Regions from separate parts of the Streptomyces sp. NPDC017991 genome, predicted to be linked through region 2. Evidence: riboswitches for the same ligand, from Rfam matches in the RefSeq annotation. Region 2 holds a riboswitch; each other region holds the start of a gene.
The links. Region 2 has a riboswitch for cobalamin ahead of ACH4DZ_RS24930 (ABC transporter substrate-binding protein). Riboswitches for the same ligand answer to the same signal wherever they lie in the genome.
Positions count from the first base shown of each region.

Region 1 (7,379 bases), on a different contig from region 2:
CAGGCACCGCCCCTGGGTGCGCCATCCGCGCCCCGGCACCTCTCCGGCCGCCGGCTGCGGCCCGAAGTGTCCGACGGGCCCAGACGTCGCGAAACAGCAGGCGGCCCGTCGAGGCTGTCGGTCGTGACGGAAGAGGTGTGAGTCGGGTGCACCGGTCGGTCAGTTCGTAAAGTCACCTTGAAGGTTGAATTCGAGACATGGCTTCGGGTGACCGGTCAGGTGTCTCTCGCACACCTCGCCGCCTGCGCCTTTGCGGCCCGCGACAGTGTGCCGGGGGCCATGGAACTGCGGGGACGGTCCTGACAACTTCGGGATCATGGCCTGATGATGCGAGTAGCATCCGGCCCCAGCAGCACACGATGACGAGGAAAGGTAACTGCCATGTCCGAAGTCGAATCGGCCGCCACACAGCTCAAGACCCAGTACGCCGCCCAGGTGTCCGCGGACCTCGAACGCAACACCACGGAGCAGGAACGTATCGGCGCCGAAGTGGAGGCGCTCCAGGGGCAGTTGAGTGCCCTGCAGCATGACCAGACACTGCTGGCCGAGCTGCAGCGGGCGTTGGGGGGAGACAAGGTAGCCGCGAACACCAAGGACGGCTCCGCGCCCGCGCCTTCGGTACCGCGCCAGGCCACGGCCACGGCGGGCGGACGGAAGAAGGCCACCCCCGCGAAGTCGGCCGCCAGGCCGGCCGCCACGAAGGCCACCGCCAAGTCGGTTTCGAAGTCCGCTGCTTCGAAGTCCGCTGTTTCGAAGAACGCTGTTTCGAGGTCCGCCGCCGCAAAGCCCGCGGCTGCGAAGTCCGCCACCTCGAAGACCGCCTCTTCCAAGGCCGAAGCCGAGTCCGCCGCAGAAGGGTCCGGTGACGCGAAGGCGGTCGCCGCGAAGCCCACGCTCGTCGAGCTCATCCGCGAACACCTCGGCCGGCAGTCCGAGCCGCGCTCCTCCGCCGAGGTCGCCACGGCGCTGGCGCAGGCCCACCCCGAGCGCGAGATCAAGCCCAAGGTCGTACGCACCACGGTGGAAGGACTCGTCGCCAAGGGGCAGGTCCAGCGCACCAAGCAGGGGTCGTCCGTCTTCTACACGACGTCCAAGGCCGCGCCTGCCGACACCGCCGCCACGGAGCAGGCCGCCGCCCCGGCAGCCACTGCCTGACTGTCACCCGGCGCCCGCCCGGCCGACGGGGCGCGGTGACCCCGCCGGCCAGTGGCTGCCCGCGGAGGACCGCCGGGCGATGACCGCCGGTCAGGTGGTGACGCAGGTGGTGCCGTTGAGGGTGAACGCGGTCGGGGCGGTGTTCGCGGCGCCCTTGTTGGCGGTGAAGCCGACGGCGACCGAACCGCTCGCGGGAATGGTGGCGGTGTACGAGGCGTTGGCGACGCTCACCGACGCACCGCTCTGGGTCGGGGTACCACCCCACATGTTGGAGACCGTCTGACCGTTGGCGAAGGCGAAGGCCAGCTTCCAGCCGCTGATCGCGGCGCTGCCCGTGTTGCGGATGGTGATCTCGCCCTGGAAGCCGCCCGGCCACTCGCCGCTGACGCGGTAGCCGACGGAGCAGCTCGTGCCGGGTGTGCCGCCGCCGTCGGCCGTGGTGACACTCACCGTGGCCGAGCGGGCCGAGCGGTTCCCGGCCGCGTCACGTGCGTAGACGGCGAAGGTGTACGCCGTGTTCGCGGTGAGCCCGGTCACGGTGGCGGTGTTGGTGGTGGCTGCGGCGACCGTGGTCTCGCTGCTTCCGCCGACCCGCACGATGTCGTAGGCGGTGACGCCCACGTTGTCGGTGGCGGCGGTCCAGGTGAGGGTCACCGAGGTGGCCGCCACGGCGGAGGCACCCGGGGTGCCCGGAGCGGTCGGGGCCTGGGTGTCGCCCGGGGTTCCACCGCCGTAGATCGTGGCCTCCTTCGAGGTCTGGGCGATGCCGTTGGCGCCGTTGAAGATGCGCTGGCCCCACGAGCTGAGCTGTGTGGGGTCGAAGCCGATCGTGAGATCCAGGATCGGGTCGGTGTTGCCGCTCCAGGACCAGGCGAGGTAACCGAGGCGCAACTGCTGCGCCGTGGCCATCATGGTGTCCTCGTCCGGGTCGCCCCACTGGTCGGCCGGACCGCCGAACTCGCCGATGAGAATGGGGAGTTCGGCGGTGACGAACGCGTTCAGGTAGTCGGTGATCTCCGCCGCGGTGTCGAAGACGCTGTACATGTGGATCGAGAAGATCAGATTGCCGGTGGTGTCGGCGTCGTAGACGGCCTGGGCGTTGGCCCGCATGACTCCTTGCCAGTCCTGTCCCCAGTTGGGCGCGTCCACCATGATGGTGTGCTCGAACCCGGCGGCGCGCAGCTTCTTGACGGCGGCGACCGTCGGATCGGTCCAGCCCGCGGGGTTGGTGTTGCCCCAGGGCTCGTTGCCGATGTTGACGATGACGTAGTTCTCCTGGCCGGTGAGCACGCTCTTGAGGCCGATCCAGTAGTCGGCCGCGTGGTCGAGCGTGCCGGCCGCGGCGTCCTCGCCGTAACCGGTGGTGTCGTGCACCTCCAGTACGCAGATCAGCCGGTTGGCCTTGCACTGGGCGATGACGGCGGCCACATCCTCGGGGCTGTTCTTGCTCCAGCGGTGACCGTCGGAGAGGACGACACGGACGGAGTTGGCACCGAGCGCCTTGATGTCGGCCAGCGACTGCGTCTCACCCGGGTACCAGGTGTGGGCGTGGTTGACGCCGCGCATGACGAAATCGTTGCCGTTGCCTTCGAGCAGGCGGCCGTCGTCGATATGGAGGCCGGTCGCGAGGGCGCCCGGAGACGCGCCCGGCGGGTCACCGGGCACCTGGGCATGTGCGGTGGTCGGTGCGAGCGCGCCGAGAACGACGAGCCCCAGGAAGGCGGCCAGCCCGGCGAGCAACGCGCTGACAAAATTCTTCCGTGTCGTGCTTCTTGTTCTTCTCACTGCGACTCCAGGGAGTGAGCGCCAAGAAACTTGGGTTTCGGGAAAGTGGGAGCGCTCCCATAGAGGCATCTCGCCAGGAGCACGTCAAGACTTGGCGCATGCTCGGGCGTGTAACGGATGTGCCGGAGGGGCCTTGGGGGAGGCCCCTCCAGGGCTCATCAGGACCCGGCGGCGCCGGGGGCAGGAGCGTCGAAGGGTACGGACGTGTGCTGATGGACGATCAGCCAGCGGTCGCCCGTCAGCCGGTAGCCGGTGGTCACCCGTGCCGTCGTGTCCAGAGCGCCGCCGCCGGCCAGTGTGGCGCGCATCCGTACGAGCGCGTGGCTGAAGGCGATGCTCTCGTCGACCCGGACGCGGAATTCGAGCACCTCGCGCTCCACCGGCCCGGACAAGGCCGAGAACCACACCTCCTCGGCCTTGCGGAGCGCCGCGACCCCGCGCTGCTCCAGACCGCTCACCGGGTGGAACACCTCCACGTCCGGTGCGTAACAGGCCATCGCCCGGTCGAAGTCCCGCTCCCGTCCGGCGGCCGTCAGTTCCGCGTCGAGCCGGCGGATCTCCCCCTCGGCGTCCTCGTCGTCCCAGAACGCGCGCACCTCCATGGCCCCGAGGGCCGCGACCGGATGCTTCGCGGCGGCCTGAACGGCCTCCTCCAGGCTGTCGCACTCAAGGATGTCGTACCCGGCGACGTACTCCTTCGTCTCCGCGAACGGCCCGTCGGTGCGCAGCACTTCACCGCCGCGTACGCGCACCGTCACCGCGTCGGCCGGGGGGCGCAGCCGGTGCCCGTGGAGCCGTACGCCGCGCCGCACGCTCAGCTCCTCCACCCATGGTTCGACAGGGGCCATGCCCGAGGCGTCGGCGGTGTCGTCGCCGCAGACCAGCAGCATGTACTTCATGGTTCCTCCCGGTGTTCCTGAGACCCTGTACCTCACCGACGAACCGGGGCGAGCCGAATCGACGCCCCCGCAGCATCTCTTGTGCGCAGGGCGGCTGAACAGGCGCTCCCTTCCCGTCGGGAGTACCGGCGCGCGCCGCGTGACCACTCTCACGCCCCCCGAGGTCCGCTTGTCACCACCCCAGTACGCGCACTACTGTCACGACGCCTTGGTGCTCGGGAAATCGGTGTGATGCCGGTGCGGCCCTCGCCACTGTGATCGGGAAGTCCGGCTCCGGCCCTCGCGGGCAGCCACTGGGTCCTCGGACCCGGGAAGGCGGAGCACGGATGGTGTTACCCGTAAGCCAGGAGACCGGCCAAGGCGCGTCAACCATCCACGAGGTGCTGGAGAGGGTCTGCTGAGCCATGCACATTGCCGAGGGTTTCCTTCCTCCGGCGCACGCGGTCGCCTGGGGCGTCGCGTCGGCGCCGTTCGTCGTCCACGGAGTCCGGTCGCTCACCCGTGAGGTCAGAGAACATCCCGAGAGCACGCTCCTCATCGGCGCGTCGGGGGCCTTCACCTTCGTTCTCTCCGCACTGAAACTGCCGTCGGTGACCGGGAGCTGTTCGCATCCGACCGGCACCGGCCTGGGTGCCGTCCTGTTCCGGCCGCCGATCATGGCGGTCCTGGGCACCATCACCCTGCTCTTCCAGGCGCTGCTGCTCGCGCACGGCGGGCTGACCACGCTGGGCGCCAACGTCTTCTCGATGGCGATCGTCGGCCCGTGGGCCGGTTACGCGGTGTACCGGCTGCTCCGGCGGTTCGACGTGCCGCTGATGGTCGCGGTGTTCTTCGCCGCGTTCGTCGCCGACCTGTCCACCTACTGCGTCACCAGCGTGCAGCTGGCGCTCGCGTTCCCCGACCCCAGCAGTGGATTCCTGGGCGCGCTCGGCAAGTTCGGCTCGATCTTCGCCGTCACCCAGATCCCGCTCGCGGTGAGCGAGGGGCTGCTCACCGTGCTCGTGATGCGGCTGCTGGTGCAGTCGAGCAAGGGCGAACTGACCCGGCTCGGCGTGTTCCTGGCCGGCAGGCAGTCCCGGTCCGCGAAGTCCGGAACGGCCGAGTCGAACGACACGAACGAGATGAACGAGACGACCGGGACGGTGGCCCGATGAGCCGTAACGCGAAGATCAACGCCCTGCTGCTGCTCCTCGTGGCCGCGCTCGCCGTCCTGCCGCTGGCCTTCGGCATGGGCGACCACAAGAAGGAGCCGTTCACGGGCTCCGACGCGGAGGCGGAGACCGCGATCACCGAGATCGAGCCGGACTACGAGCCGTGGTTCTCGCCCCTGTACGAGCCGCCGTCCGGTGAGATCGAGTCGGCGCTGTTCGCCCTCCAGGCCGCCCTCGGCGCGGGCGTCCTCGCCTACTACTTCGGCCTGCGCCGGGGCAGGCGCCAGGGCGAACTGCGGGTCCTGGCACAGCGGGAGGGCGGCCGGACGACGGCCGGGGCACCCGGCGGCGCCGGTGAGTCCGCGGCCGGACCGAACCGACCGACCGAACGGGCCTGAGCCTTCGTGCTGCCGATCGACGCGGCGGCGCACAGCAGTCGCTGGCGCCGCCGCCATCCCGTCGACAAGGCCGTGCTCGGTCTCGGCCTGACCGTCCTGGCGATCTCCCTCCCGCCCTGGCCGGGCGCCGCGCTGGTCCTGGTGACCGCCCTCACCGTGCTGCTGGGCCCGGCCGCGGTGCCCGGCCGACGGCTCTGGCGCGCCTACCGGGTGCCGCTGGGCTTCTGCGTCACCGGTGCGCTCCCCCTGCTGCTGCAGGTCGGCGGCCCGGACGGGTTCGTGACCCTGGCGGCGGGCGGTCCGGTGCGCGCCGGTGAGCTGTTGCTGCGTACCTCGGCCGCCTCCCTCGGCGTGCTGCTGTTCGCGTTCACCACTCCCCTGTCCGACCTGCTGCCGCGGCTGGTGAACGCCGGGGTGCCCGCGCCGGTCGTCGACGTCGCCCTGGTGACGTACCGGATGAGCTTCCTGCTCCTGGACTCCGTACGCCGGATCCGGGAGGCGCAGGCCGCCCGGCTCGGGCACACCACGCGGGCCGCCGCCTGGCGTTCGCTGGCCGGGCTCGGCGCCACCGCCTTCGTCCGGGCCTTCGACCGGGCGACCCGGCTGCAGGCCGGGCTCGCGGGCCGCGGTTACGACGGCACCCTGCGCGTGCTGGTCCCCGAGGCCCGGATCTCCGCGCGCTTCACGCTCGCCAGTGTTGCGCTGCTCGCGGCGGTGGCCGCACTCACCTTCGTACTGGAAAGGCCGCTGCGATGAGCGAGCCCGTGCTGGTCGCCCTGCGGGGCGCGTCCTACGCCTACGAGGACGGCCCCACCGTGCTCAGCGGCCTCGACTTCGAGGTGCGCGCCGGGCGTGCGCTCGCCCTGCTGGGGCGCAACGGCAGCGGAAAGACCACCCTGATGCGGCTGCTCAGCGGCGGACTGCGCCCGCACACCGGGCAGTTGACCGTGCAGGACCGGCCGGTCCGGTACGACCGCAAGGGCCTGACCCTGCTGCGCACGACCGTCCAGCTGGTCGTCCAGGACCCGGACGACCAGTTGTTCGCCGCGTCCGTCTTCCAGGACGTGTCGTTCGGGCCGCTGAACCTCGGCCTGCCCGACACCGAGGTACGGGCCCGGGTGGACGAGGCACTAGCCGCGCTGGACATCTCGGCCCTGGCCGAACGCCCCACCCATCTGCTCTCGTACGGACAGCGCAAGCGGACCGCGATCGCGGGCGCCGTGGCGATGCGGCCACGGGTGCTGATCCTCGACGAACCGACCGCGGGGCTGGACCCGGACGGTCAGGAACGGCTGATCGCGACCCTCGACGGGCTGCGCGCTAGCGGCACCACCGTGGTGATGGCGACGCACGACGTGGACCTCGCCCTGCGCTGGGCCGACGACGCGGCACTCCTCACCCCGTCCGGAACGGTCACCGGGCCCGCGGATGCGACCCTGGCCCGTACGGACCTCCTGGAGCAGGCGGGGCTGAGGCTGCCCTGGGGGATCGCGGTGGCCGAACTACTGAGCGCGCAGGGCCTGTTGACCTCGCCGTCCATCGGTCCGCGCACTGCGGAGGAGCTGGCCGCGCTGACCTCGCGGCACTCCGCTCCCCCGGTGCCGGCCGACACCTGACGGCCGTCAGTCGGCGGGTGTCACCCTGGTCACCCTGCCGCGGGCGTCGGCCTGCAGATAGCCGCTTCTGTTGTACTCGTCGGCGAGGTAGACGAGCATCTCGGCGCCCCGGTCGAACAGATCGTTCGGTGACTTGACCACCAGGTAGCGGGTCTTCACGTCGTCGACGTTCAGCTTCTTCTCCGCCTCGGCGAGCAGCGCGGGGAGCCTGTCCCAGTCGAGGCCGTCCAGGGTCATCGGCTGGGCCCCGCCGGCCAGCTGCGCCTTGATCGGGCTCTCCTGGACGCCCCGGCCCACGTAGTAGGTGTACTGCTCGTAACTGGTCCGGCTGCCCTCGACCATCACCTGCGCGGAGACGTAGTCGGGGTAGACCGT
Region 1 covers NZ_JBIRGP010000001.1:786,764-794,142, forward strand. The annotation lists partial or broken gene ACH4DZ_RS03400 (cellulose biosynthesis protein CelD) at 1-9, opposite strand, end outside; gene ACH4DZ_RS03405 (hypothetical protein) at 382-1,155, shown strand; gene ACH4DZ_RS03410 (cellulase family glycosylhydrolase) at 1,246-2,940, opposite strand; gene ACH4DZ_RS03415 (nuclear transport factor 2 family protein) at 3,099-3,839, opposite strand; cobalamin riboswitch at 4,032-4,214, shown strand; gene ACH4DZ_RS03420 (energy-coupling factor ABC transporter permease) at 4,244-4,993, shown strand; gene ACH4DZ_RS03425 (energy-coupling factor ABC transporter substrate-binding protein) at 4,990-5,388, shown strand; gene cbiQ (cobalt ECF transporter T component CbiQ) at 5,395-6,144, shown strand; gene ACH4DZ_RS03435 (energy-coupling factor ABC transporter ATP-binding protein) at 6,141-7,004, shown strand; gene ACH4DZ_RS03440 (serine/threonine-protein kinase) at 7,011-7,379, opposite strand, start outside.
Region 1: another riboswitch for cobalamin. It lies ahead of ACH4DZ_RS03420 (energy-coupling factor ABC transporter permease); the one in region 2 lies ahead of ACH4DZ_RS24930 (ABC transporter substrate-binding protein).

Region 2 (7,379 bases):
CATACCTCGCAGTCTCGCGGTCCCGTACCGCAGTACAGTTCGGTGGACGATCTGGTGCACCTCACCGTAGTGCAACTCATTGGACTCTGTCATCCAGAATATTGGACGGAATGTGTCGGACCTCGACCTCCTGACCCAGTCACTGGCGCGCAACGTCAAGCGCTGGCGCACCGAGCGCGGCTTCACCCTCGACACCCTCGCCGCCCGCGCAGGGGTCAGCCGCGGCATGCTCATCCAGATCGAGCAGGCCCGCACCAACCCCAGCCTCGGCACCGTCGTCAAGATCGGCGACGCGCTCGGCATCAGCATCACCACCCTGCTCGACTACGAGCAGGGCCCGAAGGTCCGGATCGTCCCGGCGGAGCAGGCCGTACGGCTCTGGCACACGGACGCGGGCAGCTACAACCGGCTCCTCGCGGGCACCGAGGCACCCGGCCCCCTGGAGATGTGGGACTGGCTGCTGATGCCGGGCGAGGGCAGCCCCTCGGACCCGCACCCCACGGGCACGGTCGAACTCATCCACGTCACGAAGGGCGAACTGGCGCTCACCGTGGACGGCACGGAGTACCGCGTCCCGGCCGGTTCGAGCGCCTCCTTCGAGGCCGACACCCCCCACACGTACGGCAACGCGGGCGACGTACCCGTGGAGATGGTCATGGCCGTGTCGGTCCCCGGCGTGCACTGAGGCCCGTACGCGGACCCTGCGTACGGGCGGCAGAGGCCCCGGGTGGGAGCCGTTCGCGCGGCTGTTAGCGTGCCGTCATGCGCGCACCCCTCGGACACTTCGACGACGCCACGCCCGCCCCCGAACGCCTCGACGTGCTGACCCGCCCGGTCGCCGACGCCGTACGCGACTGGCGCGGCGGCGTCCCCGCCGAGCAGATCGTCTACGTGGACACCGAGCCGGAGTGGGCCGACACCGCCACGTTCCTCGAACACTACGGTCCGGAACTCCTGGACCGGTCCGCGAACTGCGTGGTCGTCGCGGGCAGGCGCGGCGGGGAGACCACGCTCGCCGCGTGCGTGGTGCTGTCCGCCACGCGCGTCGACGTCAACGGCGTGGTCCGGCGGCAACTCGGCGCACGCAAGGCGTCGTTCGCGTCGATGGACACGGCGACCGGGGAGACCGGCATGGAGTACGGCGGCATCACACCGCTCGGACTGCCCGCCCACTGGCCCGTGTTGGTGGACTCGGCCGTCGTCGACCTGCCGTACGTACTGGTGGGCAGCGGCCGGCGGCGCGGGAAGCTGCTCGTGCCCGGCAAGGCCTTCGCGGAGCTGCCGAACGCCGTGGTCCTGGAGGGACTCGGGAGCGCCTGACCGCTCAGGCGGGCCCCGTCGCGTGGTGGGCGAGGGCCAGATGAGGGTCCGACTCGCCCGGCGCGGGTGACGGATCGGCGTGCACCAGGGCCGCGGTGAGGCCCGGTACGGCGTGCAGCAGGGAGTGTTCGGCCGCGACCGCCACCCGGTGGGCAGCACGGACGCTCGACTCCCCGTCGACGACCACGGCCACCTCGGCGCGCAGCCGGTGGCCGATCCAGCGCAGCCGCAGTTCGCCGACCCCACGTACACCCGGTACGTCCCTCAGCGCCCGCTCGGCCGCGTCGAGCAGGGCCGGGTCGACCGCGTCCATGACCCGGCGGAACACCTCGCGGGCGGCGTCGCGCAGCACCAGCAGCAGGGCCGCCGTGATCGCCAACCCGACCACCGGGTCCGCGAGTTGCCAGCCGACCGCCGCGCCGCCCGCGCCCAGCAGCACGGCGAGCGAGGTGAAGCCGTCCGTCCGCGCGTGGAGCCCGTCCGCGACCAGCGCGGCCGAGCCGATCGCGCGGCCGACGCGGATGCGGTAGCGGGCCACCCACTCGTTGCCCACGAAGCCGATGACGGCCGCGGCGGCGACCACCGGCAGGTGCTCGACGGGGCGTGGATCGAGCAGCCGGTCGACCGCCGTCCAGCCCGCGAAGACCGCGGAGGCGGCGATCGTCAGCACGATCACGAGCCCCGCCAGGTCCTCCGCCCGGCCGTAGCCGTAGGTGAAGCGGCGCGTCGCTGCTCGCCGGCCCAGCACGAAGGCGATGCCGAGCGGTACGGCGGTGAGCGCGTCCGCCGCGTTGTGCACGGTGTCGCCGAGCAGCGCCACCGAGCCGGAGAGGGCGACGACGACCGCCTGGGCCGCGGCGGTCACGCCGAGGACGGCCAGCGAGATCCAGAGCGTACGGATGCCCCGGGCGGAGGACTCCAGGGCGGGGTCGACCTTGTCGGTGGCCGCGTGGGAGTGCGGGGTGAGGAGATGGGTCAGCCGGTGCCGGAGCCCCGGCCGGGACGGGCTCCCTGAGCCGCGCCCGCGCCCGTGCCCCTGACTGTGCTGGTGACCGGGCTCGTGCCGGTGCTCGTGCCCGCGTTCCCGTTCGTGCCCGTGGTCGTGCTCGGTGCTCACGTGGTCTCCTTCCCGGGATGTCCACGGACGAGGTGGACTCGACCGCGCCACCGGACCATTATGTGCGTATGAGCGCACGCATGCACCTGTCACCTGCGCACGATGAGCATCCGCGCACGCCGGGCGAGGAGCAGTTCGCCCTCGCCGCCGAACTCTTCGCCCTCCTGGGTGATCGCACCCGTCTCGTCCTGCTGCACGCCCTGGCGGAGGCCGAGGCGGACGTCACGACCCTCACGGAGCGGTGCGGGGCCGCCCGTCCGGCGGTCAGCCAGCACCTGGCGAGGCTGCGGCTCGCGGGCCTCGTCAACACACGCAAGGAGGGCCGCCGGGTGATCTATTCGCTGCGGGACGGGCATCTGCGGCGGGTTGTCGACGAGGCGCTGAATCTGGCCGACCACCGGCTCAGCGACAGGCCGGCGCACGATTGAGCGGTCCTGGGCGCCGGTTTGTTTCGGGCGTGACCGCCGGGTACTCGGGGCGTGGGACCCCGCCCGCCTCCGGGCGAAGGAGGCGCGGGAGGGGGATGCTGAGGAAGACGGCACCACGGCCCGGCTAGTGCTTTCGACGCTGTCGGGTGTCCGCCCACGCCCCTCGGTACGATTCAGGAACGGTACTGCCATGAACAGCGACGCAAGAGTCCGCAACGAGGTCGTCTCCAGCCACTCGGTCGCGGGAGCCCCGTGCTGGGTCAGCCTGACGGCGCGCGACCAGCAGGCGGCCGAGGACTTCTACCAGGCGGTGCTGGGGTGGCGGTTCCGGACGACCGCGCTGATGGACCGGTTCCGGATCGCCTACGCGGACGGGGTGCCGGTCGCGGGCGTCGCGGCCGTGGCCACGATGTGGCAGATGGCCGTCGCCTGGACCCCGTACTTCGCCGTGGACAGTGCCGACGAGGCGGTGGCCCGGGGCCGGGAGCGCGGCGGTACGGCGGCGGTCGGCCCCATCGGCTTCCCACAGGGCCGGGCGGCCCTGCTGGCGGACCGCGACGGAGCCGTCTTCGGCATCTGGGAGGGCCAGCTCGTCGCCGGCTGGAAGACCTGGCGCCGGGCCGCCCCCGCCTTCTTGCGACTGCACACGCGCAACGCCTTCGACGCCGCGATGTTCTACGGCGAGGTGCTGGAGTGGGCGACCTCGCGGCCCGGCTGCTGCGAGGTGCACTACGACGGGGACGAGGTCGTCCTGCGCAGCGACGGCGACGTGGTGGCCCGTATCCACTCCGGCGCGGTGGAGGCCGCCCCCGATCCCACGATCCGGCCCCACTGGCAGGTCCATTTCTCGGTCGCGGACGTCGAGGCCTGCGTGCGCGCGGCGCTGGATCACGGCGGTACGGTCCGGGACGGCGCGACCACCACGGAGGCGGTGCTGCGGGATCCCGACGGGGCGCAGTTCACCGTGACCTCGAAGCCTCAGATGTGAGGGTGGGGCGCGGCGGGGCGGGGAGCGGCCGTGGTCCTGGGCCGCGCCACCAGAATGCTTCCCTCCGGCGCAAAGGCGCCTATTCATGACCAAAAGTGACTGATACAGAATTCTGTTGGCTGCAATTGCACGAAACCCCTTGCTGTCGTCCTGTTGTGGCACGTACATCTGTCCCCGCAACAGTCGTATTCCGGGGGGATGTTGGCATATGCAAGGTACGGTCGACGGATTCAGTTATGGAACGGTCACACCGCTCACGGCCTATGTCATGGCCTGTCTGGGAGCCGCCCTGGGGCTGCGCTGCATCACCCGGTCCCTGCGCAACGACCAGTCGTGGAAACCGGGCTGGCTCGCGCTCGGGGCGGCGTCGATCGGCTGCGGCATCTGGACGATGCACTTCATCGCCATGATCGGATTCCAGGTCGAGGAAAGCCGTATCCGCTACGACGTCGGCCTGACGATCCTCAGCCTCGCGGTGGCGATCGCCGTGGTCGGTCTGGGCGTCTTCGCCGTCGGCTATCGCGGTGCGAGCACACCGACCCTGCTGCTCGCGGGCGCGTTCACCGGCTTCGGGGTCGCCGCCATGCACTACATAGGAATGGCCGCCATCCGTGTGAACGGGGACCTGCGGTACGAGGCCCGTACCGTCGCGCTCTCCGTCCTGATCGCCGTCGTCGCCGCGACCGCCGCGCTCTGGGCGGCGGTCGCGATCCGCGGCTTTCTGACCAGCCTGGCGGCGAGCCTCGTCATGGGCGTCGCGGTGACCGGGATGCACTACACGGGGATGGCGGCCGTCAGTGTGCACCTGCACGGCGCGGCCGGCACCCCGGACTCGGGCGACTCGGCCCACTCGCTCCTGCTGCCGATGCTCATCGGCCCGGTCCTCTTCCTGGCGCTCGCGGGAGTCGTGGTGATGTTCGACCCGATGCTCGTCCTCGGGGACGGCGACTGGAACCGGACCGCGTCCCGCCGCCGGACGCCCCCTCCGGCCACGGAACCGCCCGCCTGGTCCGGCTCGGCGTTCGAGGCCCCGCCCAGGACGGACCGGCGCGCGTACGAGCCAGGCGGGCCCGGGGGCCGCAACGGCTGAACGGGGCGGCTGTCCCGGTGTCGCGGGACGGCCCGGGAGGGTCGGCCCCGCCGGTTCAGCCGAGGCGGGTCGACCGAGGCGGGTCAGCCGAGGCGGGGGATCTCGATCGCCGGGCACCGGTCCATGACCATGTCGAGGCCCGCCTCGCGGGTGCGCTCGTACGCGGCCTCGTCGATCACGCCGAGCTGGAACCAGACGGCCTTGGCGCCGATGGCCACGGCCTCGTCGGCGACCGGCCCCGCCAGGTCGCTGTTGACGAAGACGTCGACCACGTCGACCTCGAAGGGGATGTCCTCCAGGGAGGCGTACCCCTTCTCCCCGTGGACCGTCTCGGCCTTCGGGTGGACCGGGACCACGCGCTTGCCGTAGCGCCGGAGCACGTCCGCCACGCCGTACGCGGCACGCCGTTCGTTCGACGACAGGCCCACGACGGCCCAGGTGTCGCCGCTCTCGGTGAGGATCTTGCGGATCGTTGCCGGGTCGCCGTACACGGTTCGCCTCCTGTGGGTGGGGGTGTGTCTGCCTGCGGCGGACAACGTCGGGCGCGGCCCTGGGATTCCCGAGATCGCGCCCGGCGGCGGAGCGGCTGTCCTCGGTCCGCCCCTGAAAGGCCCGGCAGGCCTTGTGCGCCGTGTGGCCGTGAAAGTCGCCGTGATAGCTTGCGAAAGCCAGTCGAACCCATGTACGTGGGTCAGGGAATCCGGTGGAAATCCGGAGCTGACGCGCAGCGGTGAGGGTGACGGGCGGGGCATCGGCCACTGGATCGAACAGACGGTCCGGGAAGGCGCCTCGTCCGGGTGAACCCGAGTCCGAAGACCTGCTGGCGGCCTCCGCGGTCCCGAGACGGCGGGGGAGCACCGTACGACCGGGCTCCGCGTTCGAGCCCTCGACGTCTGAGGAACTTCCGTGCCCATCGCACGCTCCGCCCGCCCCGCCGCCCTGCTCGTTTCCGGGGCCATTCTGCTGACCGGCTGCGGTGGCGCCGACTCGTCCGGCTCAGCCGGCTCAGCCGGCAAGGACTCCGCGGCAGCCGTCACCCTGGACAACTGCGGCCACACCGTCCGCGTGGAGTCCCCGCCGCGCCGGGCCGTCTCCCTCAACCAGGGCACCACCGAGATCATGTTCTCGCTGGGCCTCGCCGACCGGATGGCCGGCACCGCGACCTGGACCGACCCGGTGATGAAGGGCCTGGAGAAGGCCGACGCGAAGGTCAAGCGGATCGCCGACAACAACCCGTCCTTCGAACGGGTCCTGGACGCCGACCCGGACTTCGTCGCCGCCTCGTTCGTGTCCACGCTCGGCAAGGGAGGCGTGGCCACCCGCGAGCAGTTCGAGAAGCTCGGCGTACCCGCGTACGTCTCGCCCTCCGACTGCGCGGGCAAGGACAACACCGGAGACGGCGACGGCGCCCGCGAGAAGCCCCTCGGCATCGACGCCATTTACGGCGAGATACATGACCTGGCCGAGGTGTTCGGCGTGCAGGAGCGGGGCGACCGGCTCGTCGCCGAGCTCAAGCAGCGGATGAGGAAGGCCACCGAGGGCATCGACGCCTCGGACGTCTCCCTCCTGTACTGGTTCGCCAACTCTGAGTCCCCCTACATGGCGGGCTGCTGCGGAGCCCCCGGCATCATCACCCGGGCGTTCGGCGCGAAGAACGTCTTCGACGACACCCACGAGGAATGGCCCCAGATCAACTGGGAGACGGTCGCCGACCGCGACCCCGACGTCCTCGTCATCGGCGACCTGACCCGCAAGTCGCAGACCGCCGAGTCCGCGAAGAAGAAGATCGAGTTCCTGGAGTCCGACCCGGTCACCAGGAACATGACCGCCGTGAAGAAGAAGCGGTACGTCCTGCTCAGCGGGCAGGCCATGAACCCGACCATCCGTACCGTCGAGGGCGTCGAACAAGTGGCCGCCGCCCTGCGGGAGTTCGGGCTCACGGGGTGACCCGCCGGGTGACACGGCCGCGCGTGGGACTGCTCTGCGCGGCCGGCGCGGCACTGCTCGTCGCATCGATCGCCGTCGCGATCACCATCGGCCCGGCGGACATCCGCGTCGCCGACGTCTGGTCCGTGGTCGCGTCCCATCTCGGCTGGGGGAGTACGGAGCTGAGCCCCATCCGGGACGGGATCGTCTGGCAGCTGCGGCTGCCGCGCACCCTGCTGGCCGCCGTCTGCGGGGCCGGGCTCGCCGTGTGCGGCGCGGTGATGCAGTCCCTGCTGCGCAACCCGCTCGCCGACCCCTTCGTCCTCGGGGTGTCCTCCGGAGCCTCGACCGGCGCGGTCGTCGTGGTCGTCCTCGGCGCGGGCGGCGGCCTGGTGTCGGTCTCGGCGGGCGCGTTCCTCGGAGCGCTGCTGTCGTTCGGACTCGTCCTGCTGCTCAGCCACACCCTCGGCGGGACGACGGACCGCGTGGTGCTGAGCGGTGTGGCCGCGA
Region 2 covers NZ_JBIRGP010000008.1:422,581-429,959, reverse strand. The annotation lists gene ACH4DZ_RS24965 (helix-turn-helix domain-containing protein) at 113-685, shown strand; gene ACH4DZ_RS24960 (YbaK/EbsC family protein) at 763-1,320, shown strand; gene ACH4DZ_RS24955 (cation diffusion facilitator family transporter) at 1,325-2,437, opposite strand; gene ACH4DZ_RS24950 (ArsR/SmtB family transcription factor) at 2,506-2,865, shown strand; gene ACH4DZ_RS24945 (VOC family protein) at 3,056-3,853, shown strand; gene ACH4DZ_RS24940 (MHYT domain-containing protein) at 4,062-4,943, shown strand; gene ACH4DZ_RS24935 (CoA-binding protein) at 5,027-5,434, opposite strand; cobalamin riboswitch at 5,596-5,783, shown strand; gene ACH4DZ_RS24930 (ABC transporter substrate-binding protein) at 5,850-6,890, shown strand; gene ACH4DZ_RS24925 (FecCD family ABC transporter permease) at 6,899-7,379, shown strand, end outside.

Region 3 (7,379 bases), on a different contig from region 2:
CCCGGGATCGGGGAGATCGGGTACATCGGGCTGACCGCGTTCGTCCTGAACCTGGTGGTGACGGTGGTGCTGACGTTCGTCCTGAAGGCGGTCAAGGCGCCGGACGGGGTCGACGAGACCTCTGCCGAGGACTACACGGCCGACGCCGGCGACAAGGGCGTCCAGGTGGAGCTGCCGCCGGCGACGGCGGGGGCGGGCCACTAGGGGTGTACTCGGGGGCTCCGCCCCCGAACCCCCGGTCCTCAGACGCCGGACGGGCTGGAAAACCAGCCCGTCCGGCGTCTGAGGACGAGCGCGCAGGCGCGACAAGGGGGTCTGGGGGCGCAGCCCCCGGGGACAGGGGCCGATACCGTGGACAGGTGACCCCACGCGCCCCCATCGTCCTCGACAGCGACCCCGGCATCGACGACGCCGTAGCCCTCCAGTACCTGCTCGGCACAGGCCTGTGGGAGCTGAAGGCCTACACCTCCGTGGGCGGCAACCTCCCCGCGGAGCAGACCTACCTCAACGCCCGCGCCCTGGCGCGAACCCTCCGCATCGACGCGGACGTCCCCGTCCACCGCGGCGCGGGCCGCCCCCTGACCCGCCTGCCGTACCGCGTCGCCGCCGACTTCCACGGCCCCGCGGGACTCGGCGACGAGACACTGCCCGACTCGACCGCGGCGCACCCGACGGAGTCCTCCGCGCAGACGCTGCTGCGGCTCTCCCGGGAGTACGAGGGCGAGCTGACCGTGTGCGCGACGGGACCCCTCACCAATGTGGCGATCGCGCTCCTGGAGGACCCCGGTTTCGCCCGGCGCGTGAAGAAGTTCGTGTTCATGGGCGGCGCCGCCCGCGTGCCCGGGAACATCACACCGGTCGCCGAGTTCAACATGTGGGCCGACCCGGACGCCGCCGAGCTGGTCCTGTCCTCCGGAATCCCGTTCACCATGGTCGACCTGGACGCCTCGCACCGCTGGCTGTTCAGGCCCGCCGACCTCGCGGCCCTGGAGGCGGCGGGCCCCGGCACCGCGCTCGCCGCCCGGCTGCTGCGGGTCTACATGGAGGCGTACCGTCGCAGCGGCGGGGACGGCACCTGTCCGCTGCACGATCCGCTCGCCGTCGGTGTGTGCGCCGACGAGTCGTTCGTGACGCTCGCGGAGGGGGCGGTCGTCGTGGAGTCGGCCGCCGAACTCACGCGCGGCCAGACCGTGTTCGTCCCCTCGGCCGCCGGGCGGATCTACTATCCCGAGTCGCCCGCCCTGACCGCGCGGGTCCGCCTCACCGGCCGGGTGGCCCTCGGCCCGGGCCCGCGCGACTTCACGAAGGACTTCGTCTCGACCCTGCCCCTGTGGCCGGCGGCCGGCTAAGCCCCGCACACGGCGACGCGAGAAATCCGGCGGCCCTCGTGGGCCTCCTCGGGCACACTGCCGGGCATGGACATCGTGATCAGGCGGGCGGAGCCCGAGGAGTACCCGGCACTGGGGGACATCACCGCGCAGGCGTATCTCGGGGACGGGCTGCTCGACTTCGGGGAGAGCGACGAGTACCTCGGCGAACTGCGGAACGTGGCCAAGCGTGCCGCCGCGGCCGACGTACTGGTGGCCGTGGAAGCGGTCGCAGCCGTCGAGGCGTTCGATGCGGCGGATCCGGCCGGCGCGGCCGTTCGGGGCGGAGGCGCGCCTCGTGGCCGGCTCCTGGGCGGTGTGACCTTCGTACCCCGCGGCGGGCCCATGGCGGAGATCTCACGCGCGGACGAGGCCGAGATACGCATGCTGGCGGTCACCAAGGAGGCCCGGGGCCACGGCGTGGGCACCGCCCTCGTACGCGCCTGCATCGACCGCGCGCGGGCCGTGGAGGGCTGCGGGGGCATCGTGCTGTCCACCCAGCGCACCATGCACAGCGCCCACCGCATCTACGAGCACCTCGGCTTCACCCGCGCCCCGGGCCGTGACTGGAACCCCGTGCCGCACCTGGACGACATCATGCTCCTCAGTTACGAGTTGACCCTCTAGAGCCTGTCGCTACACCCTCCGTCACAGCGCCCGGAGCCGATACGACACAACATGTGGGGGTGCTTCCGGAGCCCGGCACAAGATGTATGCTCATGCTCGCTGTCGTCGCAGGGGAATCCGGTGCGAATCCGGAACTGTCCCGCAACGGTGTACTTGTACGTGATATGCCCGCATGCCCAGATGTCCGACATCGGATGTCCGCATGCCCGCAGGCCGCGTACGGGAGTCAGTCCGAGGACCTGCCGACAGCGCGCCCAGGCCGACCGGCCCGGGCGCATGACGTCCGGGCCTCGTGGAGTGGGCCGGTGGACGCGGCGTACCGCTGCCCAGGGCGCGTACCCCCGTGTGCCCCGAACCCTCTCCCGCCGAGGCCCCGTGCCGAGCGAGGGAGAGCCCCACGTGACCATCGCGCCAGCCGATCCGGTCTCCGCGACAGCGAGCCGGGACCAGCAGGACAGGGCCGAGGCAGACGGACCGGGAACCGCGTTGCTGCGGATCCTGACCGACTTCACCGCCGACCTCCCCGGCGCCGACCCCGGCCGGGTCGCCGCCGCCGCCCTGCGCGGCCGGTCCGCCGCCGCGGACACCGCGGAGCTGCGTGAGCTGGCCACGGAGTCGGCCGCCGGTCTCATCTCTGAGGACCCGGTCTACTCGAAGCTGGCCGCCCGCCTGCTGACCGTCGGTATCGCCGCGGAGGCCGCCTCGCAGGGCGTGCGCTCCTTCTCCGAGTCGGTCGCCGTCGGCCACCGCGAGGGCCTGATCGCCGACCGCACAGCCGAGTTCGTACGCCTCCACGCGGCCCGGCTCGACACGCTGATCGACCTGGCGGGCGACGACCGCTTCGGCTACTTCGGCCTGCGCACCCTGCACAGCCGGTACCTGCTGCGGCACCCGATCACGCGGTCCGTCATCGAGACGCCCCAGCACTTCATGCTGCGCGTGGCGAGCGGTCTCGCCGAGGACGACACGACCAGGTCCGTCGACGAGGTCGCCTCCCTGTACCGGCTGATGAGCCGCCTCGACTACCTGCCCTCCTCCCCCACGCTCTTCAACTCCGGTACGAGGCATCCGCAGATGTCGTCCTGCTATCTCCTCGACTCGCCGCTGGACGAGCTGGACTCCCTCTACGACCGCTACCACCAGGTGGCCCGCCTCTCCAAGCACGCGGGCGGCATCGGGCTCTCGTACTCCCGGATCCGTTCGCGCGGTTCGCTGATCCGCGGCACCAACGGGCACTCGAACGGCATCGTCCCGTTCCTGAAGACCCTCGACGCCTCGGTCGCCGCGGTGAACCAGGGCGGCCGGCGCAAGGGCGCGGCCGCGGTCTACCTGGAGACCTGGCACTCCGACATCGAGGAGTTCCTTGAGCTGCGCGACAACACCGGTGAGGACGCCCGGCGCACGCACAACCTGAACCTCGCGCACTGGATCCCGGACGAGTTCATGCGCCGGGTGAACGAGGACCGCGACTGGTCGCTGTTCTCGCCCTCGGACGTGCCCGAGCTGGTCGACCTGTGGGGAGGGGAGTTCGAGGCCGCGTACCGCGAGGCGGAAGCCGCCGGGCTCGCCAGGAAGACCATCCCCGCCCGCGATCTGTACGGGCGCATGATGCGCACCCTCGCGCAGACCGGCAACGGCTGGATGACCTTCAAGGACGCCGCCAACCGCACGGCCAACCAGACGGCGCTGCCCGGCCACACGGTCCACTCCTCGAACCTGTGCACCGAGATCCTGGAGGTCACGGACGACGGGGAGACCGCGGTCTGCAACCTCGGTTCGGTCAACCTGGGCGCCTTCGTGGACGCGGACGCCCGCGACATCGACTGGGAGCGCCTGGACGCGACCGTCCGTACCGCCGTCACCTTCCTCGACCGGGTCGTCGACATCAACTTCTACCCGACCGAGCAGGCCGGCCGCTCCAACGCCAAGTGGCGTCCGGTGGGCCTCGGCGCCATGGGACTGCAGGACGTCTTCTTCAAGCTGCGGCTGCCGTTCGACTCCCCGCAGGCGCGCGCCCTCTCCACCCGGATCGCCGAGCGGATCATGCTCGCCTCGTACGAGGCGTCCGCCGACCTCGCCGAGCGCAACGGCCCCCTGCCCGCCTGGGAGAAGACCCGTACGGCCCAGGGCGTGCTGCACCCGGACCACTACGACGTCGAGCTGAACTGGCCGGAGCGCTGGGCGGCCCTGCGCGAGCGGATCGCCGCGGTGGGCATGCGCAACTCGCTGCTGCTGGCCATCGCACCGACCGCCACCATCGCGTCCATCGCGGGCGTGTACGAGTGCATCGAGCCGCAGGTCTCCAACCTGTTCAAGCGCGAGACGCTGTCCGGCGAGTTCCTCCAGGTCAACTCCTACCTGGTGGCCGAGTTGAAGAAGCTCGGCGTGTGGGACGCGCAGACCCGGGAGGCGCTGCGCGAGTCCAACGGCTCGGTGCAGGGCTTCACCTGGGTCCCGCAGGACGTGCGCGACCTGTACCGCACGGCGTGGGAGATCCCGCAGCGCGGCCTGATCGACATGGCCGCCGCCCGGACCCCGTTCCTGGACCAGGCCCAGTCGCTGAACCTGTTCCTGGAGACGCCGACCATCGGCAAGCTCTCCTCGATGTACGCGTACGCCTGGAAGTCGGGCCTGAAGACGACGTACTACCTGCGCTCGCGCCCGGCGACCCGCATCGCCCGCGCCGCCCAGGGCCAGGCACAGGGGCAGGCACAGCCGCCCGTCCCGGCGCAGCCCGAGAAGACCATTCCCGTCCAGCAGGCCGCCGACCCCGACGCGGTCGCCTGCTCCCTTGAGAACCCCGAGTCCTGCGAGGCCTGCCAGTAATGAACACCGCACCTGAGAAGGCCGGAGAGACCACCGGGAAGACCGAGAAGAACCTTCTCGACCCCGGCTTCGAGCTGACCCTGCGCCCCATGCGCTACCCGGACTTCTACGAGCGCTACCGGGACGCGATCAAGAACACGTGGACCGTCGAGGAGGTCGACCTCCACTCGGACGTCTCCGACCTCGCGAAGCTGTCGCCGGGCGAGCAGCACATGATCGGCCGGCTGGTCGCGTTCTTCGCGACGGGCGACTCGATCGTGTCGAACAACCTGGTGCTGACGCTGTACAAGCACATCAACTCCCCCGAGGCGCGGCTCTATCTGAGCCGCCAGCTCTTCGAGGAGGCCGTGCACGTCCAGTTCTATCTGACGCTGCTCGACACCTATCTGCCCGACCCGGCGGACCGGGCGGCGGCCTTCGACGCCGTCGAGAGCATCCCGTCCATCCGTGAGAAGGCCGAGTTCTGCTTCAAGTGGATGGACTCGGTGGAGAAGCTGGACCGGCTGGAGACGAAGGCCGACCGACGCCGCTTCCTGCTGAACCTCATCTGCTTCGCCGCGTGCATCGAGGGCCTGTTCTTCTACGGGGCCTTCGCGTACGTCTACTGGTTCCGCAGCCGGGGCCTGCTGCACGGCCTGGCGACCGGCACCAACTGGGTGTTCCGCGACGAGACGATGCACATGAGCTTCGCCTTCGAGGTCGTGGACACGGTCCGCAAGGAGGAGCCGGAGCTCTTCGACGAGGAGCTCCGGCAGCAGGTGACCGACATGATGCGCGAGGCCGTCGAGGCCGAGCTGCAGTTCGGGCGCGACCTGTGCGGTGAGGGCCTGCCGGGCATGAACACCGAGTCGATGCGGCAGTACCTGGAGTGCGTCGCCGACCAGCGGCTGCAGCGCCTGGGCCTCGCCCCGGTGTACGGCTCCGAGAACCCCTTCTCGTTCATGGAGCTGCAGGGGGTTCAGGAGCTGACCAACTTCTTCGAGCGCCGGCCCTCGGCGTACCAGGTGGCGGTGGAGGGGACGGTCGACCTCGACGAGGACTTCTGACCCTTCGCGGGGCCCCGCTCCTTCGCGGGGCCCTGTTCGGCCTGCCTGAGCTGACGGTCGACGCGCCGGTCGCGCACGATGCCGAACACCGCGGGGAGGACGAGCAGGACGAGGATTCCGAGGACGAAGAGCATTCCGATCAGGCCTTCCAGCTGTGTCGTGTTCATGGACACCACTGTTGCGCCGAATACTCCTTACCGTGAGTGGCAGGACTGCCGCACACCCTCGATTTCCTGCCAGTTCGGGTGCACACTGTCAGGATGCTGACCAACGTGGCCGCCGTCCTGCTCGACGGCGTGCATCCCTTCGAACTCGGCGTCGTGTGCGAGGTGTTCGGCCTCGACCGCAGCGACGAGGGGCTGCCGGTGTACGACTTCGCGGTCGCCTCGGCCGAGGGGCCGACGCTCGCCACCCATGTCCCGGGCTTCACGCTCTCCACCCCGTACGGTCTCGACCGGCTGGAGGAGGCCGACCTGATCGTCGTGCCCGCCGGGAGCCACTACATCGGGCGCACCTATCCGCCCGCGCTGCTCGACTCCCTGGTCCGGGCCGCCGACCGCGGCACCAAGGTGCTCAGCGTCTGCTCCGGGGTCTTCGTGCTCGGCGCGGCCGGCCTGCTCGACGGGCGGCGCTGCGCGGTCCACTGGCGGCACGCCGGGACACTGGCCGAGCGCCACCCGCGCGCGAAGGTCGAACCGGACGTGCTGTACGTGGACGAGGACCCGGTGATCACCTCGGCGGGCACCGCCTCCGGCATCGACGCCTGTCTGCACATCGTCCGCAAGGAGCAGGGCCCCGAGGTCGCCAACAGCATCGCGCGGCGCATGATCGTGCCGCCGCACCGCGACGGCGGCCAGGCCCAGTACATCGAGCGGCCGCTGCCGCGCTCGCAGTGCGACACGGTCGGTGCGGTGCTCGTCTGGATGGAGAGCCACCTCGGCGAGGAGGTGACCGTCGAACAGCTCGCCGCCCGCGCGCACATGTCGCCGCGCACCTTCGCCCGGCGCTTCCAGCAGGAGACGGGTACCACCCCGTACCGCTGGCTGCTGCGCCAACGGGTGCTGCTGGCACAGGAGTTGCTGGAAGGAACGGACGAGACGATGGACTTCATCGCGGACCGCACGGGGTTCGGGACGGCGGCCGCGCTGCGCCATCAGTTCGTCCGCTCGCTGGGGACGACACCGAACGCGTACCGGCGCACGTTCAGGGGCCCGCAGGCCGCCTGAACGTGCGCGGAGCGGTCAGCGCGGTACGGCCGCGCTCACCTCGGCACCGCCCTCAGCAGCAGCCGGTGCGGTCGCAGTGTGATGCCGACGCGGGTGGTGTCGTTCGACTCGGACACCTGTTCCAGGCGCCAGCGCGAGGCCACCGCCGCCGTGACGAGCCCGAGCTGGGCCATCGAGAAATGGTCGCTCGGGCACTTCCGGTTGCCCACACTGAACGGGCTCATCGCGTACTTCGGCACGTCCTTGGCGCGTTCCGGAAGCCAGCGATCGGGGTCGAACTCCAGATG
Region 3 covers NZ_JBIRGP010000003.1:729,153-736,531, reverse strand. The annotation lists gene mctP (monocarboxylate uptake permease MctP) at 1-204, shown strand, start outside; gene ACH4DZ_RS11770 (nucleoside hydrolase) at 360-1,349, shown strand; gene ACH4DZ_RS11765 (GNAT family N-acetyltransferase) at 1,416-1,994, shown strand; cobalamin riboswitch at 2,035-2,256, shown strand; gene ACH4DZ_RS11760 (ribonucleoside-diphosphate reductase subunit alpha) at 2,394-4,820, shown strand; gene ACH4DZ_RS11755 (ribonucleotide-diphosphate reductase subunit beta) at 4,820-5,866, shown strand; gene ACH4DZ_RS11750 (hypothetical protein) at 5,779-6,033, opposite strand; gene ACH4DZ_RS11745 (helix-turn-helix domain-containing protein) at 6,127-7,092, shown strand; gene ACH4DZ_RS11740 (cytochrome P450) at 7,128-7,379, opposite strand, start outside.
Region 3: another riboswitch for cobalamin. It lies ahead of ACH4DZ_RS11760 (ribonucleoside-diphosphate reductase subunit alpha); the one in region 2 lies ahead of ACH4DZ_RS24930 (ABC transporter substrate-binding protein).

Region 4 (7,379 bases), on a different contig from region 2:
CGCCGCCTTCAGGGCGGCGTCGCCGGCGAAGCGGCCGGCGGCGATACCGGCCGCGCCGGCCACGGCCACGGTGAGGGCGGTGGTGAGGGCTGCCGTCGTCGGCTTCACGGTGCGCACGGGTCCAGTCTCCTGACGGAGCCCGCCGTCGGCCAGTGGAAGGTCGGCGCGGGTGGGTCCGGCGTCCGCCGCGCGGGTGTGCCGCGGCCACGGCCGACGGGGCCTCTGTCCACGGCCGCGTACGGCCGGGCCGATGGCGGCCCCGGCCGGCCGGGCTCGCGTGTACGGCCCCGTCCGGCGAGGGCTGTGCGTACCGCCACGGACCGCCGGACCTGTGCGTGTACGGCCGCGTACGGACGCGTACGGCCCGATGTCACGGCTGGCCGTACCCCTCCAGTCGCTCGCCCGCCCGCGCCACCTGGTCCTCGGTCAGCAGGGTGGGCGTGAGGCCCGGAACGGACGACGCGGTGAGCCACACCCGGCACATCCATTCGAGCTGGGCGGTGCGGTCGTAGGCCTGGTCGAGGGTGGCGCCGTGGGCGAGGGTGCCGTGGTTCTGCAGGAGGCAGGCCGTGCGGTCCCGCAGGGCCCGGAGCATGTTCTCGGCCAACTCCTCCGTGCCGTAGGTGGCGTAGGGCGCGACACGGACGGGCCCGCCGAGGGCGGCCGACATGTAGTGGACGAGGGGCAGCTCGGCGACGAGGGTCGAGACGGCCGTGGCGTGCACGGCGTGGGTGTGCACGACGGCACGCGCGTCCGTGGAGCAGTAGACCGCGAGATGCATGGGCAGTTCGCTGGTCGGAACGAGTGAACCGAGCACGCGCCGGCCGTCCAGGGACACCCCGCAGACATCCTCGGGCGTCAGCCGGTCGTACGGGACCCCGGTCGGCGTGACCAGGACGGTGTCGCCCACGCGCACGGACACGTTGCCCGACGTGCCGACGACCAGACCGTCGGACACCGTCCGGCGGGCCGTGGCCACGAGGTCGCCCCACGCCCGCTCCAGCGCCACCCCCGGCCGGGACGCGCCCGCCCTCCCGGCGCCTTGTCCGTCTCCTGTGTCCCGCCGCTGCTCAGCCATGCCGTGATCCTGCCAGCCGCCCGGCCCTGCTCCGTTCGGGCGAGAGCACTGCAGGGCGGCGCCCACACGTCCGAAAGATGATGAACAGGTATTTCACGTACGTCGCCATTCCGGGGGAAAACATGGCCAGTCATCGCGCATCGTCCCGTCGGCGTGCCCGTCTCGTCGCCGCTTCCGTGGCGACGCTGGCGCTCGGCGGCACCGCACTCGTCGAGGTGCCGGCCACGGCCGCCGGCAAGCCCAAGGGGCACGACGTGTCCTCGCACCAGAAGAACGTGAACTGGTCGAGCGCGAAGAGCAGAGGCGCCGCATTCGTCTACGTGAAGGCCACCGAGTCGCACACGTACCGCAACCCGTACTTCGCTCAGCAGTACGACGGCGCGCGCAACGCGGGCATCGTCCGTGGCGCGTACCACTTCGCGCTGCCGCACACGTCGTCGGGCACCGAGCAGGCCGCCTATTTCGTGCGCAACGGCGGCGGCTGGCGGGCGGACGGCTGGACGCTGCCGCCCGCGCTGGACATCGAGTACAACCCGTACGACAAGAAGAAGAAGTGCTACGGGCTGAGCAGGAGCGGCATGGTCGACTGGATCAGGGCCTTCAGCGACGAGGTGAAGCGGCAGACCGGCCGCCGGCCCGTGATCTACACCAACTACACCTGGTGGAAGACCTGCACGGGCAACAGCGCCGCCTTCGCCTCGAACCATCCGCTGTGGCTCGCCCGCTACAGCGGATCCGCGGGGTCGCTGCCCTCGGGCTGGAAATTCTGGACGTTCTGGCAGTACGACAACAGCGGCAGCCTGCCGGGTGACCAGAATCTCTTCAACGGTTCGCTGTCCCGGCTGAAGACCTTCGCGAGGGGATGACCGGGGTAGCGGACCCCTGGATTCCGCCTCTGTTCGAGAATGTGCCGGGACTTTCGAGTGCCGTCGCCGCCACTTCGACACAAGCGGAGTGGCGGCACCTCGATTGGGTCACCCCACCGCCCGACTCAGTTCATCTTCCGTTCACCCAGGTTGCTTACGTTCCCCATGCCACTGTCGTCCAACAGAAGCCTGGGTAAATGGAACACATCACGCTCCTCCTCGGAATCGTGATCGTTACCGCTCTCGTGTTCGATTTCACGAACGGTTTCCACGACACTGCCAACGCGATGGCGACGACCATCTCGACCGGCGCCCTCAAGCCCAAGACGGCGGTGGCCATGTCCGCCGTGCTGAACCTCGTCGGTGCGTTCCTCTCCGTGGAGGTCGCCAAGACGATCTCCGGCGGCCTCATCAACGAAGAGGGGATCCGCACCGAGGTGATCTTCGCGGCGCTCGTCGGCGCCATTCTGTGGAATCTGCTGACCTGGCTCCTGGGTCTGCCCTCCAGTTCGTCCCACGCGCTCTTCGGCGGCCTGATCGGCGCCGCGGTGATGTCGGCGGGCTGGTCCTCGGTGAACGGCTCGACCGTGATCACCAAGGTCCTCCTCCCCGCGATCGCCGCGCCCGTGGTGGCCGGACTCGCCGCGATGCTCGCCACCCGGCTGACGTACCGGATCAGCCGCGGAGCCGGTGAGAAGGCGACCTCCAAGGGCTACCGCGCGGGTCAGATCACCTCCGCGGGCCTGGTCTCGCTGGCCCACGGCACGAACGACGCGCAGAAGACCATGGGCATCATCACCCTGGCCCTGGTCACCGGCGGGGTGCTCGCGCCCGGCTCGAACCCTCCCCTGTGGGTCATCGTCTCGGCCGGTATCGCCATCGCGCTCGGCACCTACCTGGGCGGCTGGCGCATCATCCGCACCATGGGCAAGGGCCTCACCGACCTCGCGCCGCCGCAGGGCTTCGCCGCCCAGACCAGCGCCGCGACGGTCATCCTGGCCTCCTCGCACCTCGGCTTCTCCCTCTCGACCACCCAGTCCTGCTCCGGCGCCGTGATGGGTTCGGGCCTGGGCCGCAAGGGCGGTGTCGTCCGCTGGTCGACCGCGACGCGCATGTTCATCGCCTGGGGCCTCACGCTCCCCGCCGCCGGTCTGGTGGGCGCGGGCGCCGAGTTCCTGACCAAGCAGGGCACCTGGGGCATCGTCCTCACCGGCGCGCTGCTGATCGCCGGCTCCGCGGTCATCTGGACGCTGTCCCGCCGCCAGCCCGTCACCGTCGACAACGTCAACGACGACCACGAGCCCGCGGGCGTCGTGACCACCGCGATCGCCGCCGTCACCCCGCCTCCCGCGGGTCCGGTCGTCCCGGCCATCGACCTCAAGACCACCATCCCGGGCCCGGACGCCGAGCCCGCCCGTCCGGCCACGGTGTAAGGAACGAACCGTATGAAGATCGACTGGGCAGCCCTCGGCTCCGTGTTCGGAGTCAGCCTCATCTCCACCGTCGCCCTCGTGGGCCTCTTCACCCTCGGCATCGTCGGCCTCACCAAGCGCGAGTCGGCCGCCGCACAGGGTGGCTCCGCGACCCTCGCGGTCACCGGCGCGTACGCCTGCTTCGCCGCCTGCGCGGCGGCCGTGGCGTACGGGATCTATCTGATCGTCGCCTGACCGGTACGGCCGTCGGGCCGTACGCCCGCAGTGTCACCGTCCGCCCTGCCGGAGCCGCCTCGTCCGCGGTCCCGGCAGGGCGGTCGCACGTCCGCGGCAAACCGGTCCGCGGGGCGGGCCCGTCGGTGGATGTGGGTCTCAGCACACTCTCCCGTCGCAGGTCAACAGCAAGTTGACGGGTGTTCTCGGACCGTGGTGGACTGCCGAGGCCATGTACGTCGGCAGAAGAGGAAGCCGGTGCGAATCCGGCGCGGTCCCGCCACTGTCACCGGGGAATCGATCCCCCGGGAGCCAGGAACTCTCGCCGTCGGTCTCGTCGAACCAGGGCGTGGACACCCTGAGTGAGGACATATCGCCATGTGCGCCCACCTGTTGTGGACCAGTGTGCCCGGGCCCGGGCCCGGTACGAGGGTCTCGCCTCGCGTGACGGCGGGCTGAACCGATGCGAGCCGATCGCGTCTTCGCGTACGGCGCCGCCGTCGGCCTCCTCGGTGACCTGCTGCTCGGCGATCCCCGCCGGGGGCATCCGGTCGCCGCGTTCGGCCGGGCCGCGGGAACCGTCGAGCGGGCCCTGTGGCGCGACCACCGGGGATGGGGGGCGCTGCACACCGCGGTGTGCGCGGGCGGCGCCGTCTCCCTCGCCGTGGCCGCCAGGCGTTCCGTACGTACCTCCCCCGTCGCCTCCGTCGTCCTGACCGCGGCGGCCACCTGGGCGGTGGTCGGGGGGACCTCGCTCGGGCGTGAGGCCCGGGCCGTCGGCGGGGCGCTGGCCGCCGGGGACATCGAGGTGGCCCGTGAGCGGCTGCCGCATCTGTGCGGGCGCGACCCGCAGGCCCTGGACGCCGACGGGATCGCCCGCGCGGTGGTCGAGTCGGTCGCCGAGAACACCTCCGACGCCGTCGTGGGCGCCCTGGTGTGGGGCGCGGTCGCGGACGTGCCCGGGCTGGTCGGGTTCCGGGCCGTCAACACCCTGGACGCCATGGTCGGGCACAAGTCGACCCGCCACCGGCGGTACGGGTGGGCCTCCGCACGGCTCGACGACGTGGTGGGGTGGCCCGGGGCGCGCCTGACCGCGGTCCTCGCCGCCGTCGCCGGGGGGAATCCACGTGGGGCGGTCACCGCCTGGCGCGCCGACGCCGGCAAGCATCCGAGTCCCAACGCCGGGCCCGTGGAGGCCTCGTTCGCGGGTGCGCTCGGGGTACGGCTCGGCGGCACGCTCTCGTACGCGGGACGGGTCGAACATCGGCCCGTGCTCAACGGTCCGGGGCGGGCCGTGCGGGTCGAGGACATCGAGCGGGCCGTCCGGCTCTCGCGACGGGTGAGCCTCCTCGCGCTGGGCGCGAGTGTCGCCGGGCGGCTGCTCGTCACCTCCCTCGTCACCTCGCTCACCACGTCACACGCCGGGCCGCTCGCCAAGTCACCTGTCACGAAAGGGCGTACGTCATGAGCGGGGGAACGGGCGGGAGGCCGGGCGGCGGACCGGGCGGCGGGCTCCTCGTCGCCGGTACCACCTCCGACGCGGGCAAGAGCGTCGTGACCGCCGGCATCTGCCGGTGGCTGGTGCGCCGGGGCGTCAAGGTCGCGCCGTTCAAGGCGCAGAACATGTCGCTGAACTCGTTCGTGACGCGGGAGGGCGCGGAGATCGGGCGTGCGCAGGCCATGCAGGCGCAGGCCGCCCGCGTGGAGCCCTCCGTGCTCATGAACCCCGTCCTGCTCAAGCCGGGCGGTGACCGCAGCAGCCAGGTCGTCCTGATGGGCAAGCCCGTGGGCGAGCTGAGCGCGCGCGGCTATCACGGCGGCCGTCAGGAGGCGCTGCTCGGGACCGTGCTGGACTGTCTGGCCGAGTTGCGGGGCACGTATGACGCGGTGATCTGTGAGGGGGCGGGCAGTCCCGCCGAGATCAACCTGCGGCGCACCGACATCGTGAACATGGGGATCGCGCGGGGCGCGCGGCTGCCCGTCCTCGTGGTGGGGGACATCGACCGCGGCGGGGTCTTCGCCTCGTTCTTCGGGACGGTGGCCCTGCTGTCGCGCGAGGACCAGGAGCTGGTCGCCGGGTTCCTCGTCAACAAGTTCCGCGGGGACGTCTCCCTGCTCGAACCCGGCGTCGACATGCTGCACGGGCTCACCGGGCGGCACACCTACGGCATCCTGCCCTTCCGGCACGGGCTCGGCATCGACGAGGAGGACGGGCTCCGAGTGTCCCTGCGGGGCTCGGTGCGCGAGTCCGAGGTCTCCTCCCCCGTCGGTGAGGACATCCTGCGGGTCGCCGTCTGCGCGATCCCCCTGATGTCCAACTTCACGGACCTGGACGCCCTCGCCGCCGAACCGGGCGTCGTCGTGCGGTTCGTGGACCGCGCCGAGGAACTCGTCGACGCCGACCTGGTCGTCGTACCCGGCACCCGGGGCACGGTCCGGGCCCTGGAGTGGCTGCGGCGGCGCGGCCTCGCGGACGCCCTGGTGCGCAGGGCCGCCGAAGGGCGCCCCGTGCTGGGCATCTGCGGCGGCTTCCAGCTCCTCGGCGAACACATCGAGGACGAGGTCGAGTCGGGGGCCGGCGCCGTCGACGGCCTCGGACTCCTCCCGGTACGCGTGCGGTTCGCACGGGAGAAGACCCTCACCCGCCCCGTCGGCGAGGCTCTCGGCGAACCCGTCCAGGGGTACGAGATCCATCACGGGGTCGCCCATGTGCACGGCGGCGAACCCTTCCTGGACGGCTGCCGGGTCGGCGAGGTCTGGGGGACGCACTGGCACGGTTCGCTGGAGTCGGACGGCTTCCGGCGTGCCTTCCTGCGCGAGGTGGCGGCCGCGGCGGGGCGGCGCTTCGTACCGGCCGCCGACACCTCGTTCGAGGGGCTGCGCGAGGAGCAGCTCGACCGGCTGGGCGATCTGATCGAGGAACACGCGGACACGGACGCGCTGTGGCGGCTCATCGAGTCCGGCGCACCGGCCGGACTGCCTTTCATCCCACCGGGAGCGCCCGTATGAGCCTGCGCGAGGGCCGCCTTAGCCACGAAGTCCGTTTGGGCTATTTGGAGGACGACAACCAGTGAGTACCCCGTTCCCGTTCACGGCCGTGGTCGGTCAGGACGACCTGCGCCTGGCACTGCTGCTGAACGCCGTCTCCCCCGCGGTGGGCGGTGTGCTCGTCCGCGGCGAGAAGGGCACCGCCAAGTCCACGGCCGTGCGCGCGCTCTCGGCGCTCATGCCGCAGGTCGACGTCGTCCCCGGCTGCCGGTTCTCCTGTGCGCCGGACGCCCCCGATCCGGCCTGCCCGGACGGCCCCCACGAGGTGGGCCCGGGCACGCCCCGTCCTGCCCGGATGGTCGAACTGCCCGTCGGCGCCTCCGAGGACCGCCTCGTCGGCGCGCTCGACATCGAACGGGCGCTCTCGGAGGGCGTGAAGGCCTTCGAGCCCGGCCTGCTGGCCGACGCCCACCGCGGACTCCTGTACGTGGACGAGGTCAACCTCCTCCACGACCACCTGGTCGACCTGCTCCTCGACGCGGCGGCGATGGGTGCCTCGTACGTGGAGCGCGAGGGCGTCTCCGTACGGCATGCCGCGCGGTTCCTGCTCGTCGGGACCATGAACCCCGAAGAGGGCGAACTGCGGCCGCAGTTGCTCGACCGGTTCGGGCTCACCGTCGAGGTGGCGGCCTCGCGCGACCCCGACCAGCGGGTGGAGGTCGTACGGCGGCGGCTCGCGTACGACGACGACCCGGAGGGGTTCGCGACGCGCTGGGCCGACGAGGAGTCCGACGTACGGGC
Region 4 covers NZ_JBIRGP010000018.1:130,267-137,645, reverse strand. The annotation lists gene ACH4DZ_RS39915 (alpha/beta hydrolase) at 1-117, opposite strand, end outside; gene ACH4DZ_RS39910 (class II aldolase/adducin family protein) at 371-1,078, opposite strand; gene ACH4DZ_RS39905 (lysozyme) at 1,201-1,944, shown strand; gene ACH4DZ_RS39900 (anion permease) at 2,142-3,377, shown strand; gene ACH4DZ_RS39895 (hypothetical protein) at 3,390-3,611, shown strand; cobalamin riboswitch at 3,799-3,932, shown strand; gene ACH4DZ_RS39890 (cobalamin biosynthesis protein) at 4,054-5,058, shown strand; gene ACH4DZ_RS39885 (cobyric acid synthase) at 5,055-6,599, shown strand; gene ACH4DZ_RS39880 (putative cobaltochelatase) at 6,661-7,379, shown strand, end outside.
Region 4: another riboswitch for cobalamin. It lies ahead of ACH4DZ_RS39890 (cobalamin biosynthesis protein); the one in region 2 lies ahead of ACH4DZ_RS24930 (ABC transporter substrate-binding protein).